Regions from separate parts of the Cobetia sp. 5-11-6-3 genome, predicted to be linked through region 2. Evidence: riboswitches for the same ligand, from Rfam matches in the RefSeq annotation. Region 2 holds a riboswitch; the other holds the start of a gene.
The links. A riboswitch is a leader RNA that binds a small molecule or an ion and turns the genes downstream of it on or off. The one in region 2 is predicted to bind thiamine pyrophosphate.
Positions count from the first base shown of each region.

Region 1: it holds a riboswitch for thiamine pyrophosphate, as region 2 does, so the genes downstream of both, thiC (phosphomethylpyrimidine synthase ThiC) here and HXS66_RS00855 (ABC transporter ATP-binding protein) in region 2, are expected to answer to the same signal.

Region 1 is NZ_BLWJ01000003.1:227,720-235,953, reverse strand. It holds gene thiC (phosphomethylpyrimidine synthase ThiC) at 1-1,376, opposite strand, end outside; TPP riboswitch at 1,503-1,643, opposite strand; gene tenA (thiaminase II) at 1,834-2,493, opposite strand; TPP riboswitch at 2,637-2,775, opposite strand; gene HXS66_RS06885 (TIGR04282 family arsenosugar biosynthesis glycosyltransferase) at 2,928-3,620, opposite strand; gene HXS66_RS06880 (TIGR04283 family arsenosugar biosynthesis glycosyltransferase) at 3,664-4,473, opposite strand; gene HXS66_RS06875 (sorbosone dehydrogenase family protein) at 4,616-5,920, opposite strand; gene HXS66_RS06870 (lysophospholipid acyltransferase family protein) at 6,046-7,080, opposite strand; gene HXS66_RS06865 (class I SAM-dependent methyltransferase) at 7,495-8,234, shown strand, end outside.
Region 2 is NZ_BLWJ01000001.1:222,026-230,259, reverse strand. It holds gene HXS66_RS00865 (ABC transporter substrate-binding protein) at 1-641, opposite strand, end outside; gene HXS66_RS00860 (ABC transporter permease) at 707-1,474, opposite strand; gene HXS66_RS00855 (ABC transporter ATP-binding protein) at 1,471-2,223, opposite strand; TPP riboswitch at 2,285-2,398, opposite strand; gene HXS66_RS00850 (hypothetical protein) at 2,524-3,483, shown strand; gene HXS66_RS00845 (potassium/proton antiporter) at 3,605-5,314, shown strand; gene HXS66_RS00840 (GGDEF domain-containing protein) at 5,513-6,643, shown strand; gene HXS66_RS00835 (DEAD/DEAH box helicase) at 6,718-7,929, opposite strand; tRNA gene HXS66_RS00830 (tRNA-Ser) at 8,104-8,194, opposite strand.

The sequences.
Region 1 (8,234 bases), on a different contig from region 2:
TGCCAGGCGATCTTCGTCAGCTCGCCGAGCGTCTCGAGCTCGCCGAACTGGGCGGCGTCATTGGCATCGGCCACCGAGCCCGGGCGCAGGCCATCGCCCAGTGACAGGCTGATGTCGTAGGCCTTGCAGATCTCGCAGATGTCCTCGAAGTGGCGATAGAGGAAGCTTTCCTCGTGATGCGCCAGACACCACTTGGCCATGATGGAGCCACCGCGCGAGACGATGCCGGTCACGCGGCTGGCGGTCAGCGGCACATAGCGCAGCAGGACGCCGGCGTGGATGGTGAAGTAGTCGACGCCTTGCTCGGCCTGCTCGATCAGCGTGTCGCGGAAGATCTCCCAGTCGAGATTCTCGGCCACGCCATCGACCTTCTCCAGCGCCTGATAGATCGGCACCGTGCCGATGGGCACGGGAGAGTTGCGCAGAATCCATTCACGGGTCTCGTGGATGTTGGCGCCGGTCGAGAGATCCATCACGGTGTCGGAGCCCCAGCGGATCGCCCAGGTCATCTTGTCGACCTCTTCCTCGATGGAGGAGGTGACCGCCGAGTTGCCCAGGTTGCCGTTGACCTTCACCAGGAAGTTGCGGCCGATGATCATCGGCTCGCTTTCCGGGTGATTGATGTTGGCGGGAATGATGGCGCGGCCACGCGCGACTTCCTCACGCACGAATTCGGCGGTGATCTCGTCGGGCAGGTTGGCGCCGAAGCTGTGACCCGGGTGCTGGTGGCCCAGAATGCTCTCGACGGAGTCGCTGCCCTGATATTCCTCACGCAGCGCGATACGACGCTGATTCTCACGAATCGCGATGTACTCCATCTCCGGCGTGATGATGCCCTGGCGCGCATAGTGCAGCTGGGTGACATTCTTGCCCGGCAGGGCACGACGCGGGCGGTGGTCCAGCTCGAAACGCAGGGACGACAGGCGCAGGTCGGCCTGGCGCACGCGACCATATTCGCTGCTCAGCTGATTGAGCTGTTCGGTATCGCCGCGTTCCTCGATCCACTTCTCGCGCAGCGGTGCCAGCCCGCGACGAATGTCGATCTCGACCGCCGGGTCGGTGTAGGGGCCGGAGGTATCGTAGACGACGATCGGCGGATTCTCTTCCAGACCGCTGGAGGTCTGGGTCGGCGAGCAGCCGATCTCGCGCATGGGCACGCGGATGTCCGGGCGAGAGCCTTCGATATAGATCTTGCGCGAGCCGCTCAGCGGCGCGATGGCGGCGGCGTCGACGCGGGCTTCACTGGCGAGATGGCGACTGCCATCCTTGCGACCGGCACGTGCGCGCGCCTTCGGCGCAGCCTCAGGCTGGGGGGCGAGCGACGGTTCTGCGGCGTTGGTGGCTTGCGGATCTTGAGTCGTGGGGGTAGTGCTCATGCAGGTCTCCTCAAAGGGCGACGTCACGGCAGACGTCATCATGGGAAGACCGTGCGCAGGGAGAGGATGGCCATCGCCGACTCCTTGCCAACAGGTGGCCCGGGAGCGAGGCGGCCGCGGGCAGCGGCTGACCATCAGCTTGATTCCTACGCCGGTCCTAACCGGTTCAGGTTCCACGGGACCCCTTGCTGGCAGCCTCGCCCATTTGGCGGCGAGGTGATGCATGCAGGATCTCAGCCGGTTCCACCGGCACCCCGTCAAGCGTGCTCAGAATTCAATGCGGGCATGACCTGTGCTGAGCGTTGTGCTGGCCCAGGTCATCGTGCTCGCATTCAGGCTCTGATGGCCTGTGGTGTGTCTGGATGATTGGCGAGAGGACCACGTTTCCAGGCCGATGAAAATCGGTGTGTCTTCCGTTCGCGCAGGCGCGGCCTGTCAGGCGACGGCCTGCCACGGATCAGTCGCGATCAAGGCCCATCTGCCAGAAGTCGATCTCGAGACGTGTCGCATCGCGGAAGACATCGACCAGTTCGCCCAGCCGGCGCTCCGAGACCTCCGAGAGCCGAGCGTCCAGCCATTCACGTTCGGCGTCCACCGCTTCCTTGAACTCATCGCTGGAGTACATCGCGATCCAGTCCGCGTACGGATTGTCCTCGATCTCGGTGGTGTCCTGATCCAGCAGCCACTCGGCGATCTCGCCGTAGCCGATCAGGCAAGGCGCGAGCGCCACGTGAAGATCGAGAAGATCGCCGCGCTGGCCGCAATCCAGTACGTAACGGGTATAGGCCAGGGTGGCGCGGGATTCCGGCAGCTCACTCAGGTCATCCTCGCTGATGCCCCACTCGCTGCAGTAGCCGATATGCAGGTCGAGCTCGGTATTGAGAATGGTGTCGAGACTGGCCGTGGCCTGACGCAGCTCCGCGAGGGTGCGGCTCTTGTAGGCGGCAAGCGCCCAGGCGCGCGCGAAGTGGATCAGGAACAGGTAGTCCTGCTGCAGGTAATGGCGGAAGGACTCCTCTGGCAGACGACCTTCCCCGAGCTGGCGAACGAAGTCATGCTCGAGATAGTCGCGCCATTCCTCGGCGCAGGCACTGGTCAGGTCTGAAAAGCTGGGCATCGACGCATCCCTCGGTGAGCGTGCTGCCAATCCGTGATGGAGTGGCAAAGGTCTGGCTCGAGCGTGGTCAGGTCCGGCAATCTGCAGGGAAAAAGCGGGGGGAGGTGCGGCGTTCACCTGGAAGAGGTGAAGATGATGTGCGGCAACACTTCGCGCTTGATCCCTACGCCGGTACTAACCGGATCAGGTTCGGCGGGATCGTCATTCACGCACCTCGATGCAAGGCCTCGAACAGTGCGAATGACATCTCAGCCGGTCTTACCGGCACCCCGTCAAGCTGTGACTCAGACGTCACGATATCTCGAGTGTAACAGTCCTGCGGTGCAGGAAAAGCCTCTGCCGCCCTAAAACCCATGCGACTTTGGGAGGCCTTCTGCGATGCTGAAAGGGCTTCCTGCGATGCGGGAAGCGTGTCATGCGCTGCAGGAAAGATGTCATGCAGGCTGACAGGAGGAGAGGTTCGCCATCAGGGCTGGGAAGTGTCGCCTCAGGCGCACCAGATCGTGAGGCTCATCGACATCCCAGCTGACAGGCAGGCAACCGACGCTTCTGCCTGCCTGAGCCAGCAGTGCAAGAGTCTCCCGGCTCACGTCGGCATGGCTCCAGTGATCCAGCTGGAAGGCCGCCGGGCAGGCTGCTTTCAGGCCAATCAATCCGTATCCCCCGTCTTCGCTGGGCTGCAGCACCGCCTCATGGTCATGCAGGCACCGCGCCGCCTCGCGCAGACGTTGACTGTCCAATGCGGGCAGGTCAGAGCCCATCAGCAGCACGGGGCCTGCGGGCAGGTGGCGCAGCATGGCCTGATGCATGCGCTCCCCAAGCCCACCCTGTGGCTGTGCCTCGAGCGTGATTCGCTTGCCATATGCCGCCATGCTCTCTGCACGCCACTGATCCTCAAGGTCCGTCAGCAGGGCTGCCAGCTCAGGTTGCTGCCGAGCGTGCTCGGGGGAGGGAGTCAGCATCACGACCACCTTGCCGAGGCGTGAGGCGCAGGCCTGCTGAACGATTCTGCGCAGCATGCGCGAGTAGAGGCGTGCCGCCCCCTCGGGACCGAGGGCAGGGATCAGCCGCGTCTTGCATTGTCCGGCCAGTGGCAGGCGGCCGAAGATGATGAGCGTCGGGCGCATGTCATACGCGGCCGTGTCGGTTTCCCTGTCAGCAAGCGAGGCTTCAGGCATGAGGCAAGCCACGTTGTTCGCAGGCCTGAGCGGCGGCACCATATCCATAGAGGCGCGCCAGACGGACAGGAGATACGCCACCCCAGGCTGCCAGGCGCAGCCCCCACATCTTGAGGATGGTGCGACAGACGCCATGGGTTTCCCAGCGTCTTCCACTGGTGGTGACTCTGGCGGAGAGGTTCAGCGGCGAGGTCAGTCGCTTGAGCCTGACGCTCAGCTGGATGTCCTCCATCAGGGGCACGACGGGAAAGCCCTCGATGGCCTCGAAGGTGGAGCGTCGTACGAACTGGGTCTGATCACCCGTGCTGATGCTGGTCAGGCGCGAGCGCAGATTCATCAGCATGGCGATCACGGGCAGCAGCGGAGAATCTCCTTCGATGTCGACATCGAAGCGACCCCAGTCGCACTCGCGATGCTCGGCGAGGGTCTCTGACAGTACCGAGAGGACATGTGCCGGCAGGCGCGTGTCGGCATGCAGGAACAGCAGCCATTGACCACGAGCCTGAGAGGCACCGGCGTTCATCTGCGTTGCCCGGCCCGGATCACTGCTCAGGCAGCGATCGCACAGCGGCGTTGCCAGCTCGCGGGTAGTATCCGTGGAGCCGCCATCGACCACGATGACCTCGCAATCCCCGCTCGCGCGCAGTGGACTCAAGGCGATCAAGGCCGAGACGATACCGGATGCCTCGTTGTGGACTGGCATGATGATGCTCAGCCACGGGGTGCGTGTCAGGGCGCTGCCCGAACGGACAGCCCTGGGGGCAGGTCTGGCAACTGGCGAGAAGATGGAGGGCTTTGTCATGGCGCAGGCTCCGGCGATGGCGTCGTCCTGAGAGCATACGCATGTGATCACCCCATGGATGCAGAGCGTCGAGACGCTCGCTCAACGCTTGGGCGAAGAATCAACGCGTGAGCCGCCGTGTCGAGTCAGAGGCGGCTGGAGGTCACTGAGAGAAGGTGATCCGATAGAGTCCTGAGGCTCCGGTATCGCTGGTCAGGTAGAGGCTGCCATCCTTGCCGAATGCTACATCCAGTGGGCGTATCCAGCGCTCGCCGCTGGCGGCATCCTGCAGGCCGGTCAGTACCGGCACTAAGCGTGCTTCAGTGTCTGGCGTCGCCAGCTTGAGGCCCAGCAGGCGAGGCTCACGACGACTGGCGGGGTCTCCCCACGCCTTGCCGGAGGGCGCCGTGCCCCAGCTGCCGTGGACTGCCACCACGACATCCATGTCAGCAGCCAATGGATGCCCAGGCGGCACCACCGCGATACCCATCGGCGCACTGCGAGCGGGGATCTCGGCCAGTGGCGGTGCAATCTCGTCACGTTCGCGCGGTGAATCGCTCGTGATGCAATCATCTGCCTGCCAGCGGCCATCGATCCACTGATACCAGGGCATGCCATGGAAGCTGCCTTCGCGGGCAGCGACCACCAGCTCGCGAGGATGCTCGTAGCCCCAGTGGTCCGGTCCGTTGTTGGTGGCCAGCAGGCGCGTCTCTCCTGTCGCCAGTGCCTGCCAGACCAGGCCGACGGGGTTGCGCAGACCACTCGCCCACGCCCGCCACTCGGGAGGCTCGCCACTTTCCTCAAGGCGCATCACTCCCCCACGGCGCTGTTGCTGTGGGTAGCGAGGCGAGGTGCCCGCCAGGTACTGATCGGAGCAGTTGCCCTGGATCCCCAGCGCCAGATACAGGCCATTGTCAGGGCCCAGGCTCAGCGTACGCGAGTTGTGGCCACCGCCGCCGGGAATCGCGATCACGCGCTGGAAGTCGCTCGGGGCAAGGGAGATCCCGGGATGGTAGTCCGCGACCAGCAGGGCGCCCGTGGTCGCGACATACAGGCGCGCATCGCGGACGACGGCAGAGTGGGGATAGCCTTCCAGCTCGACCAGCACTTCCATGCGCTTGAGGCTGCCATCATCGGCCAGCTGGCCTCGATAGAGCTTGCCGGCCCGCGAGCCGATCAACACCTCATCGTGAGCGGTGAGGTGCAGCATGCGAGGTGCCTGAAGCGATGCCAGCCGAGTCATGCCGGCCCCTGGTGGCAGCCTCAGGGAGGGGGCGTCCTCGGGAACCGAGCTTGCCGCCTGCAATGCCAGAGCCGGGGCATGAGCAGAGGTCTCGCCATCGAGGGTGTCGCTGCTGCTTGCCTCGCTCCAGGCAAGAGACGACGCGCAGAGACAGCCGATGAGTGCCGTCCCCATCAGCAGTCTGATGCTTGCGCATCCACGGATTTCCTGTTGGCGCTTGCTCATGTGCTCCACTGCCTCCCTGGCCTGTCGCGGCTGCCTCGGCAAGTCGACTGGCATTGCTCGCTGTCGTGCAGGAAAGTCTGGAAGCTTGTGCCGGTTTGCGCCAGTGCTGCCCTGTCCCTGGAGAGTCAGGAGCGCTTCGCGTTGCGGCGGCGGTACTTGAGGTGGCGGCGCCAGCCCTTGAGGGAAAGCCAGGAGTCGTCGCGGGGATAGAAGCGCTTATCACGCCAGCCCGGCTGCTCGTCCAGTTCTTCCGGGCTCTTGCGCCAGCGCTTGTATTCCCATTGATACTGCGCGGGCGCCAGGGCGATCGCGGCTTCCACTGAGGCATTCACTCCCCGTGCCGAGATGACCTCGTCTTCGGTGTAGACCGCCTCATCCGCGGCGAGGAAGTGGATGGCGAAGCCATGGCCATCTTCCAGGCGTTGAGCGACACCGGTCACCACGCGGGCGTCGGTTCTCGCCACCAGCTTGGGGAGCAGAGTGGCGGTGTAGGCGGGGCGGCCGTAGAAGTCGGCGAAGACACCGCTGCCGCGTCCCGGTTCCTGGTCCGGCAGGATGCCGATCGCCTCGGCGCGCTTGAGCGCCTTCAGCAACGCTGCCACGCCGCGGGAGTTGGTAGGCACCAGTCTCGCTCCCATGCGCTCACGCCCGTTGCGAATGATCGGGTCGAGCCGCTCGAACTTGGGCGGCTCGTACATGGCAGTGAAGGGGAAATGGCTCGAGAGCCAGAAATTGAGCACTTCCCAGTTGCCGAAGTGCGGCGCCAGCACGATCACGCCACGTCCCTCGGCACGGGCTTCGTCGAGCAGATTGCGACCGTGCACCTCGAGAATCGAATCGCGCACCGCGTCTTCATCACCCAGCCATACCTTGCCCAGCTCCAGCATGGTGGCGGTGGAGTGCGCGAGGCTCTCGGTCACGAGGCGTGCGCGTGCCTCACGCGGCTGATGAGGGAAGGCCTGGCCAAGATTTCTGCGCGTGACGCGCCGTTCCCGCGGATTGAGCAGTTGCACGAGACGCGCGACCGGGCGCGCCATCCACCACAGCTGGCGGGTGGTCAGGCCCGAGAGTCGCTGCCATAGCCAGGCGACGGCATTGGCCTTGAGGGGTAAAAGGCGCTGTTCCATGGCCTTTTCAAAACGCTTGAGAGTCTTTTCCATCGTCACACATGAAGTTCCGGTGGTCTGGCGTGAGATACCGCACTGGTCAGAGGGCGAGTCCTGCGCTGCCCGTCGCGCCCCATTGTGCCAGAGGGGCGTACGTCATGCAGGTTCGAGGCATCGGGGGACACGCAGTGACCTTCGTCGTGTGTGGCACGGGGCGTGCGGCCCGTTTGCTCTGCCAGTATCATGCTGGCATCGGCACATCCGGGATCACGTCGCTGGCGTGGTCCTGAGGCGCTCTGTCAGACAGTCAGACCACGGCACTGCCCGAGCGGTTCTTGTGTGCCGTGCTTTCCAGTAGTGCTTTCCAGTAGTGCTTTTCGGTGATGCTTTCCCTGATGCGCTTTCCCTGATGTGCTCGTCCTGTCATGTCTTGTGCCTGTCGTGTCCCTTGCCCTGCGCGGAGCCCTGATGTCATCTTCCCCTATTGCCCCCGAGTCCCCGGCACAGCCATTGCCTGAATCCGACCATCAATGCCCGTTATGCGCGACGCATGGCAGTCAACCTGTGCTGCATCTGGTGCAACGACGCAAGCCATGTCCGCGGACCGGCCAGCGTCCGCCTGCCGACGAGCGTGATTACCTGCGGTGTGGCGAATGCCATCTGCTGTATCTCGCGCCCTCTCAACGACTGGATGCCCGCGCAGAGCAGGACATCTACGACCAGCATCAGAATGACCCGGCAGACCCGCGCTATCGCACCTTCCTGTCCAGGCTGTTCACGCCGATGTGCGAGCGGCTGGCGGCCGGTGCCAGCGGGCTCGATTTCGGTTGTGGGCCGGGGCCAGCCCTGGCACGGATGTTCGAGGAAGTCGGCCACCCGATGGCATTGCATGATCTGTATTACCACCCGAACCCGGCAGCGCTCGCCCGTCAGCATGATTTCATCGTCAGTACCGAGGTGATCGAGCATCTCTACGCGCCCGGCGATGTCTTCCGTCAGTGGCTTGAGTGTCTCAAACCCGGTGGCCTGCTGGGGGTCATGACGCAACCCGCCGCGGATGATCTGGATGCGCTCAAGCGTTGGCACTATCTGCGTGACCCGACCCATGTCTGCCTGTTCAGCCCGACGACCTTCGCCTGGCTGGCGCGGACCCATGGCCTGGCCTTCGAGCAGGTTGCGAGCGATAGCGTCATCTTCCGTGTTCCGGT
Region 2 (8,234 bases):
CCACCGACGGAATAGCCGACACGCTTGCCCTTGAGGTCGGCCATCGACTGGATGTCACTGTCCGCGCGCACGACCACCACGTTGAGCGGGGTGGCCACCAGCGTGCCGATGCGCACCAGCGGCAGCCCTTGATCCACCTGCAGGTGCAGCTGGGGCTGATAGCTGATGGCGATGTCGACGCGCTCCGCTGCGGCAAGCTTGGGGGGGACGCTGGGGTCTGCCGGGGCGATCAGCTCGACGTCCAGACCATGTTGCTTGAACAGGCCCAGTTCCTGAGCCAGCACCAGCGGCCCGTGGCCAGGATTGGTGTACCAGTCGAGCATGACCTTGAGGTGCGTGAGGGGCTTGGCATCGGTGGCGGCCGCTTGCGGGTCCTGCACATCGCCAGCGGCGGGGCGGGTCTGTTGCTCGGTCTCGGCAGCCTGCTTGGCAGAAGCGTCTGGCTCGAGGGTGGCACCGTCCTGCCCGGTCTTGGTGACCGCTGCCGCTGCACTGTCACTGGCGGTCGGGGCCTGGGGCTCGGCGCTGGCGCCAGTCTCGGCTGACAGGGCGAAGGTGCTCAGGCTGAGGGTTGTCAGCAGCGTCGCGAAGAGGCAGGACAGCTTGCCGGAACGGCGGATCGCCGATGGCGAGAATGGCATGGCGGTATTCCTTGTGGTGTCGAGAATGTGAGGCCGTCAGGGCATCGCCTGGCAGCCGGAAGCGCTCAGTTCAAACGGGTCAGGCGATCCCGATGCCAGGGCATCAGGCGACGCAGCAGGGCATCCAGCGTGAAATACAGCAGCAGCGAAAAGGCGACCAGCACCAGCAGAGCGGCGAACATCAGGTCGATTTCCATCCGGGCATTGGCATTGAGCATCAGATAGCCGAGGCCCTGGCTTGCGCCGGCCCACTCACCGATGACGGCCCCGATGGGGGCGGCTGTCGCTGCCATGCGCACGCCGGAGGCCAATGCCGGCAGCGCGGCGGGCAGTTGGACATGCAGCAGCAGTCGCCACGGGCTGGCACCCAGGGTGTGGGCGAGATCCAGCCAGCCCTGAGGGGTCTGGCGCAGGCCGTCGTAGCCGGTGGAGGCCACGGGGAAATAGATGATCAGCGTGGCCATCACGACCTTGGAGAGCATGTCATAGCCCAGCCACAGCACCAGCAGTGGAGCGATGGCGAACAGCGGAATCACCTGGCTGATCAGCAGCAATGGCAGCAGGGTGCGCCGCAGACGAGGGATGAACGCCAGTGCCAGCGCGGTGCTCAGTCCGAGAAGGACCCCCAGTACCAGCCCGCCAAGAATCTCGGCGAAGGTGATGCCGGCGTGGTGTGCCAGCATCGGGGCCTGACGGACCAGCACCTCCGCGACTGCCAGTGGCGCTGGCAGGATGTAGGGCGGTACGGCCGTGGTGATGATCACCAGTTGCCAGAGTCCCAGCAGGACGGCGGCGCTGATGGCGAGATGACGCAGAGCATGCAGGCGTTTCATGGCGTCTCCTCGCCGTCGCGCAGGCGTGTGATCAATTCGGACTGGGCCTGCTGCAAGGCGGGCAGGTCCAGCGGCACCGGGCGAGGCGGCGAGAGCCCCGGCAAGCGGTCGAGCACTGCCCCCTGCTGGCTGTCGTGGCCCGGGCGCAGTACCAGCAGTTGGTCGGCCAGGCGCAGCGCCTCGAGCGGGTCATGCGTGACCATCAGCACGGTGCGTCCGTCCAGCAGCCGGCTGGCGAGATCATGCAGTTCGAGTCGCGTGATGGCGTCCACTGCGGAGAAGGGCTCATCCATCATCACCACCGGAGCCTGTTGGTAGAGCGTTCGCGCCAATGCGACGCGTTGGCGTTGCCCGCCGGAGAGGGCGTCTGGCCAGGCCTGCTCGCGCCCCTCCAGACCCACCGCTGCCAGCAGTTCGCGGGCCCGCTCGGTATCGCGAGGGCGACGATGGAGATCATCTCCCAGACACAGGTTGTCCAGCACCCGGCGCCAGGGCAGCAGCAGGTCCTGCTGCGCCATCCAGGCGACGCGACCCGCCAGTGGCTTGCCATCATCGGTGGTGAGTTCCAGCGTGTGATGGTCGGGCATCTCGAGGCCGGCCAGCAGGCGCAGCAGTGAGCTCTTGCCGCAGCCTGAGCGGCCCAGCAAGGCCGTCCAGCTTCCGGCATCCAGACGCGCCGACAGATCACGAAACAGCGTATGGCTGGCGTAATCGATGCGAGCGTTGTTGAGGGAGAGTCCCAGCGACACAGTGTCATCCGTGGTCAGGCGGCATGCCGAGGGGAGGAAGCACGCAGGGCGCCTGACGCTTGGGCAGGTGACCGGAATTCCCTCCGCCGGTATCAACCGGATCAGGTTCCAGGGGTTGCCATGCGACGTGACGCATCGGCTCTCAGCCCACTTTCGGGCACCCCCATCCAGGCCGACAGTGTACCGTCACCTGCCCGCCGGTTGCATCCCTGCCATCGTCGGGGTGGCTGTCGTGTGGCTATGCTGCATGGCCCGGTGTTGGGTATGCTATCGAGGTATCGCAGCCTCAAGGAGATCAACATGCCTGATACCCCGGATCTCTCGACCTGCTCCAGCGGTTATCCCGTGCCACCGCGGCGACCCGTGATGCCAGACGCGACATCCGTGCCCAATGGCTGGCCGGAGGATGCGCTGACTCGCCGTCTTTCCACCTATCTGGGGCATGCGCTGGAGCCGCTGGCACTTGCCTGGCCGGATAGTGCCAACTGGTTGTGGCGACAGCGTGGCGGCACCCCCGGCCTGATCAAGCTGGCGCGGACCGGCCCGGATCACGACCCCTTCTGGCGAGCGATGCGCGGTGTCTTCGGCGCCGATCGCTGGGCGCAACCTGAGGCCCTGACACGGCTGGCGGGCGCGTTGCCGGCGCGTTTGCCCATCCCTCCGCTGCCGCTGACCTATCTGGGGCGTCTCGATGGCGCGCCCGTCTGGCATCTGCCGTGGTCCAGCGGTCAGCCCAGTGATCTCAGTGACACCTTCTGTGAGTTGCTGGGAGATCAGGTCGGGCGGCTGCATCAGGACACCGTGTCCGGCTTTGGTCAGCCCCTTGCCCAGCCCATGCCGTTGCTGCATTGGAATGCCCGCGTGACGCGTTTTCTCGCGCGCCATCCCCTGTCCCACGAGCTGGGGGACCTGCCATCACGCACCTTCTCGCATCCCGCTCGCGCCGTCTGGAGTCTGCCGGACCTGCGCGCGGACCAATATCTGTGCGCCGCCACCGGCTGGGTATGGAGCGACTGGGAGGCACTGGTGTGGGCCCCGATCGAGTTCGACTGGGCACTGATCGAGTTGTTGCTGGAGACGCCGAGTCAGCGTGAGGCCTTCCTCGCCGGTTATTCGCGTCATGGGCGCATGGTCGATATCGGCGGTCAGCGTGAGCTGTGCCGAGCCCTGTTGTGGGCGATGGAAGCCTTCGGTCCGACCCGCTACGCCGAGCTGGCGGCAGCCCCGGCCTGGGTGTCGCCGAGAAGCCTGACATGTTGATCGCAAGTCCATGAATATTTGAGAAATTTCTCTGCAGCCTCGTCGCTGACATGGAATACTGTCTCTGGGCCGTCGCAGACGTGATTCGAGACTTGGTGCCGGGAATGGCGGGGGAGCACACGTGGTAGAGAATCTGAACTATTACTTCTTGCTGGCGGGCATGCTCATCGCCTTGAGCGTGCTGGCAAGTCGGGTCTCGGCTCGTCTCGGCATGCCCCTGCTGTTGCTGTTCCTGGGACTCGGCATGCTGGCGGGGGAGGATGGCGTGCTCGGCATCCAGTTCGATGATGCCTCTACCGCGTACCTGATCGGCAATCTGGCGTTGGCACTCATTCTGCTCGATGGCGGTCTGCGCACCCGTCTCTCGACCTTCCGCGCGGGTCTCAAGCCGGCATTGGTGCTGGCGACCGTCGGGGTCTTCATGACCAGCGGGCTGGTGGGGCTGCTGGCCATGTGGCTGTTTGACCTCACCCTGATCGAAGGCCTGCTGGTCGGGGCCATCGTCGGCTCTACCGACGCCGCGGCGGTCTTCTCGCTACTGGGCGGGCAGGGGGTGCACCTCAATGAGCGGGTCGGGGCGACGCTGGAGATCGAGTCCGGTACCAACGACCCGATGGCCATCTTCCTCACCATCACTCTGGCCGAGATACTGACCGGACAGCTGTCGGGGGTCGCCGCCGGACTCATGAGCTTCGCGCTGCAGTTCGGGGTCGGCGCGGGCATGGGGATCGCCGGTGGCTGGTTGATCGCCCGTCTGATGCGCTATCTGGATCTGGCGCCCGGCCTCTATTCCCTGCTGGCGCTGGCGCTGGGCCTGAGCCTGTTCGCGACGACCAATGAGCTCGGTGGCAGTGGCTTCCTGGCCATCTATCTGTGTGGCCTGATGATCGGCAATCATCCGGGGCGCCACCTCGAACACATCCTGCCGGTGCATGATGGACTGGCCCACCTGTCCCAGATCGTGCTGTTCCTGATGCTGGGTCTGCTGGTCTCACCCTCCACGATGCTGCAGTTCGCGCTGCCGGCCGCCATTCTGAGCGTGGCGCTGATCCTGTTCGTGCGCCCCCTGGCCGTGATCCTGTGTCTCAAGCCTTTCTTCCGCTTCCGCTGGCGAGAGCTGTGGTTCATCAGCTGGGTCGGGTTGAGGGGGGCGGTGCCGATCGTGCTGGCGATCTTCCCGGTGATCACCGGGGTCGAGAATGCCGGTGTCTACTTCAATGTCGCCTTCTTCGTGGTGATCATCTCGCTGCTGGTGCAGGGCTCGTCGCTGGCTCCCATGGCGCGCAAGCTCAGGGTGGTGGTGCCGCCGGGTGCACAGCCCAGCCGCCGCAATCTGCTGGGCATCATGCCCGTCAACGATTACGAGATGCTGGTCTACCGGGTCGACAACACGGCGCTGGAAGGCGTGGCATTGCGCATGCTGCGCTTCCCCTCCGGGGCCAAGGTCGGGGCGCTGTTCCGCAACAAGGTGCTGATCCATCCCAAGGGCAGCACCTGTCTGCATCAGAAGGACGTGCTGTGCGTCGTCGGGCGCTCCTGCGATGTGCCAAGCCTCAATCGCATGTTCAATGGCGAGAGTCTGCAGCATGAACAGCGCGCCTTCTTCGGCACCTTCACCCTGGAAGGGGATGCCAACATGCAGGATATCGCCGATGTCTACGGACTGACGCTCTCTCAGGGCGAGCAGCACCTGACCATTGCCGAGTTCATCACCCGCAGAGTCGGCGGGGTGCCGGTGGTCGGGGATGATGTCGACTGGCATGGCATTCACTGGGTGGTGAATGAGGTCGAGGGCAATCGCATCACCAAGGTGGGGCTGCGCCTGCATTGACGCGGTTCTTTGCGTCGTGACCCGGTTCTGCCTGTCGTGACGCCAGGCTGGCTCGGCGCTTGGTGGCGGGTTTATGCATTGCGTGTAATGTGCTGATCTCCTTTCGACTGAGGGATGACGTACCCTTGGCTCGTCAGGCCTTTACCCGCCTGGTCTGGCTGGCCACGAATGGTGGTCAGCAGCCAAGGAGATAGTCTCATGGGCAGTCCACATCCACACCTTGCGCGCTGGCTGTTGCGATTCGAGGATTTCCCACCAGGCCTCACCGAGGACGAGAAGACCTTCCACGCCACCTTCAATGTGGTGTATGTGCTCGCGATAGCGAGTCACCTGCTGTATGCCGGTCTGATGCTCTGGCTGGGAGAGATGGGCATTCTGGCGCTGGATCTGGGCATGCTGGTGGTGGACCTTGTCTGTCTGCAGCTGCATCGCGCGCGCCGAGAGGTACTGGCCGCCAACCTGCTGGCATTGGGTACCTGTGCCCAGATAAGTCTGTCCCTGGGCTATTTCGGTCCAGCCCCCGGTTTCGATTATTTCTATTTCGGTGCGCTGCTGTACATCTACTGCATTCGCATGCCCTTCACGCGACGCCTGCTGCTGTGTCTCATCTGCCTGAGCATGCCGCTGCTGGCCTATGTCGTGCTGATGTTCCAGGGGGTGGCCAATCCGCTGCCGCCCGGGTGGGCATTCGCGTTCCGACTGATCAATCTCTGCGTTCTGACCGTGTTCTTCACCCTCGTGCTGGTACAGATGGGGTGGTCGGCGGATCGCTTGCGCCAGCGTTTCGAGTCACGCGAGCGGTTCGATGAGTTGACCGGGGCGCTGAGTCGCGCGGAACTGATCGACAAGGGGCGTGAGATGTTGATGGGGACACAGCCCATCAGCGTGATGATGGTGGATGTCGACCATCTGGGGCTGATCAACGAGACCTGGGGACGCGCGGCGGGCGACCAGGTGCTCAAGGAGCTGGTGAAGCGCATGCGCAGTATCCTGCGCGGAGAGGATCTGATCGGTCGCTATGGCGGGGAGGAGTTCGTGCTGCTGAGTCCGCGGCTGCATGGTGAGCGCGCCGACCAGGTGGCGGAGCGTCTGTGCAAGGGGGCCTCGGCATTGCCCTTCGTCATCAATGACGGCATCAACAGTCTCGATGTCAGTCTCTCGATCGGCGTCGCCCAACGCCAGTCCGGGGACAAGGATCTGGAAAGCCTGATCGCCAAGGCGGACGTCAACCTGTTCCGCGCCAAGCGCGAAGGCTGCAATCGTTTCGTCAGCGACAACCAGCTGGGGCCTGTATCGCGCAGCAGCGAATCTCACGGCAGCAGGTCGTGAGGCGGTGATCAGCAGTGAGAGCGACAGTGGAGGAGGTTCCACTGTCGCGGTGTCGCGTACGGTGCGCGAATGGCTCAGCGCTTGCCGGCAGGTCGGCGGCGAGCGCGGGCCGGCTTGCGTGGCAGCGGGTCCATCGTCGAGGCGGGCACGGCGAGTCCGGGCTCGAACCCTTCGATCACCACACGCTCGATGAAGTTGCCCAGATGCTGCTCGATGGCGCACAGGTTGTGGAAATCATCACGCGATACCAGTGAGATGGCTTCACCGCTTGCCCCGGCGCGTCCGGTGCGTCCGATACGGTGCACATAGTTCTCTGCCTCATCCGGCAGGTCATAGTTGACCACCCGCTGCAGGTCATCGATGTCGATGCCGCGCGCCGCGACGCCCGTCGCCACCAGAAATGGCACCTTGCCTGCCTTGAAGTCTGCCAGCAGCTGCTCGCGGACCGCCTGGCTGCGTCCGCTGTGGAAGGATTCGGCGGCTATGCCGCGCTTCTCCAGCTGGCTGACCAGCTTGGCCGCACCGCGCTTGGTCTCGATGAAGATCAGCGCCTGCTGCCACTCGCCACTCTGGATCAGGTGGCTGAGCAGCGCGGATTTGAATTCCTTGTCGACCGTGATCAGGCTCTGGGTGATCTCGGGAGCGCTGGTGTTTTCCGGCGCGATGGAAATCTCCACGGCGTCCGTCACCGCGGTTCTGGCCAGCATGCGTACCTGGGTCGACAGGGTGGCGGAGAACAGCAGATTCTGACGTTGGCTGGGCAGTTTCTCGACGATCTTGTTGATGTCGGCGATGAAGCCCATGTCGAGCATGCGGTCAGCTTCATCGATGACGAGGGTGCGTGTCTCGTCGAGATGGATCGCGCGTCGGGTCAACATGTCGAGAAGACGCCCTGGCGTCGCGACCAGAATGTCCACGCCTTCGATCAGACGCTGTTGCTGCGGGGCGATGTCCACGCCGCCATACATCGCCATGGAGCTGAGCGTGAGATGTGCGGCATATTGGCGGATGTTGTCTTCCACCTGGATGGCCAGCTCACGCGTCGGCGTCAGGATGACGGCATGCACTCGCTTGGCGCGAACCTCGGGGGCGTCCATCAGTTGTTGCAGCAGGGGCAGCACGAAGCTTGCCGTCTTGCCGGTGCCTGTCTGCGCGGCGGCAATCAGGTTGTCGCCGGCCAGCACGACGGGAATCGCCTGCGCCTGAATCGGGGTCGGGGTCTGATAACCCTGCTCGGTAACGGCCTTGACGATGGGGTCGCTCAATCCAAGGGCGGAAAATGGCATGGTGTCTCGATTTTTCAAGGGGAGGAGGGATTGTACGACCACGGGGTGTCGCAAGGCGTTGAGTGATCCATTGTACCTCCCCGGGAGGATGCCATGAGGAATGGCCACTGCAGGCAGGTGTGCAATGAAAAAGCCCCGTCTACCTGAAGTAGACGGGGCTTTCGGAATTCAAGGTGGTGGAGGGACAGGGATTCGAACCCTGGGTAGGCTATTAACCTACGCCGGTTTTCAAGACCGGTGCATTCAACCGCTCTGCCATCCCTCCGACTCACGGAGCGAAATACTACCGAAACTGATGAGAATAG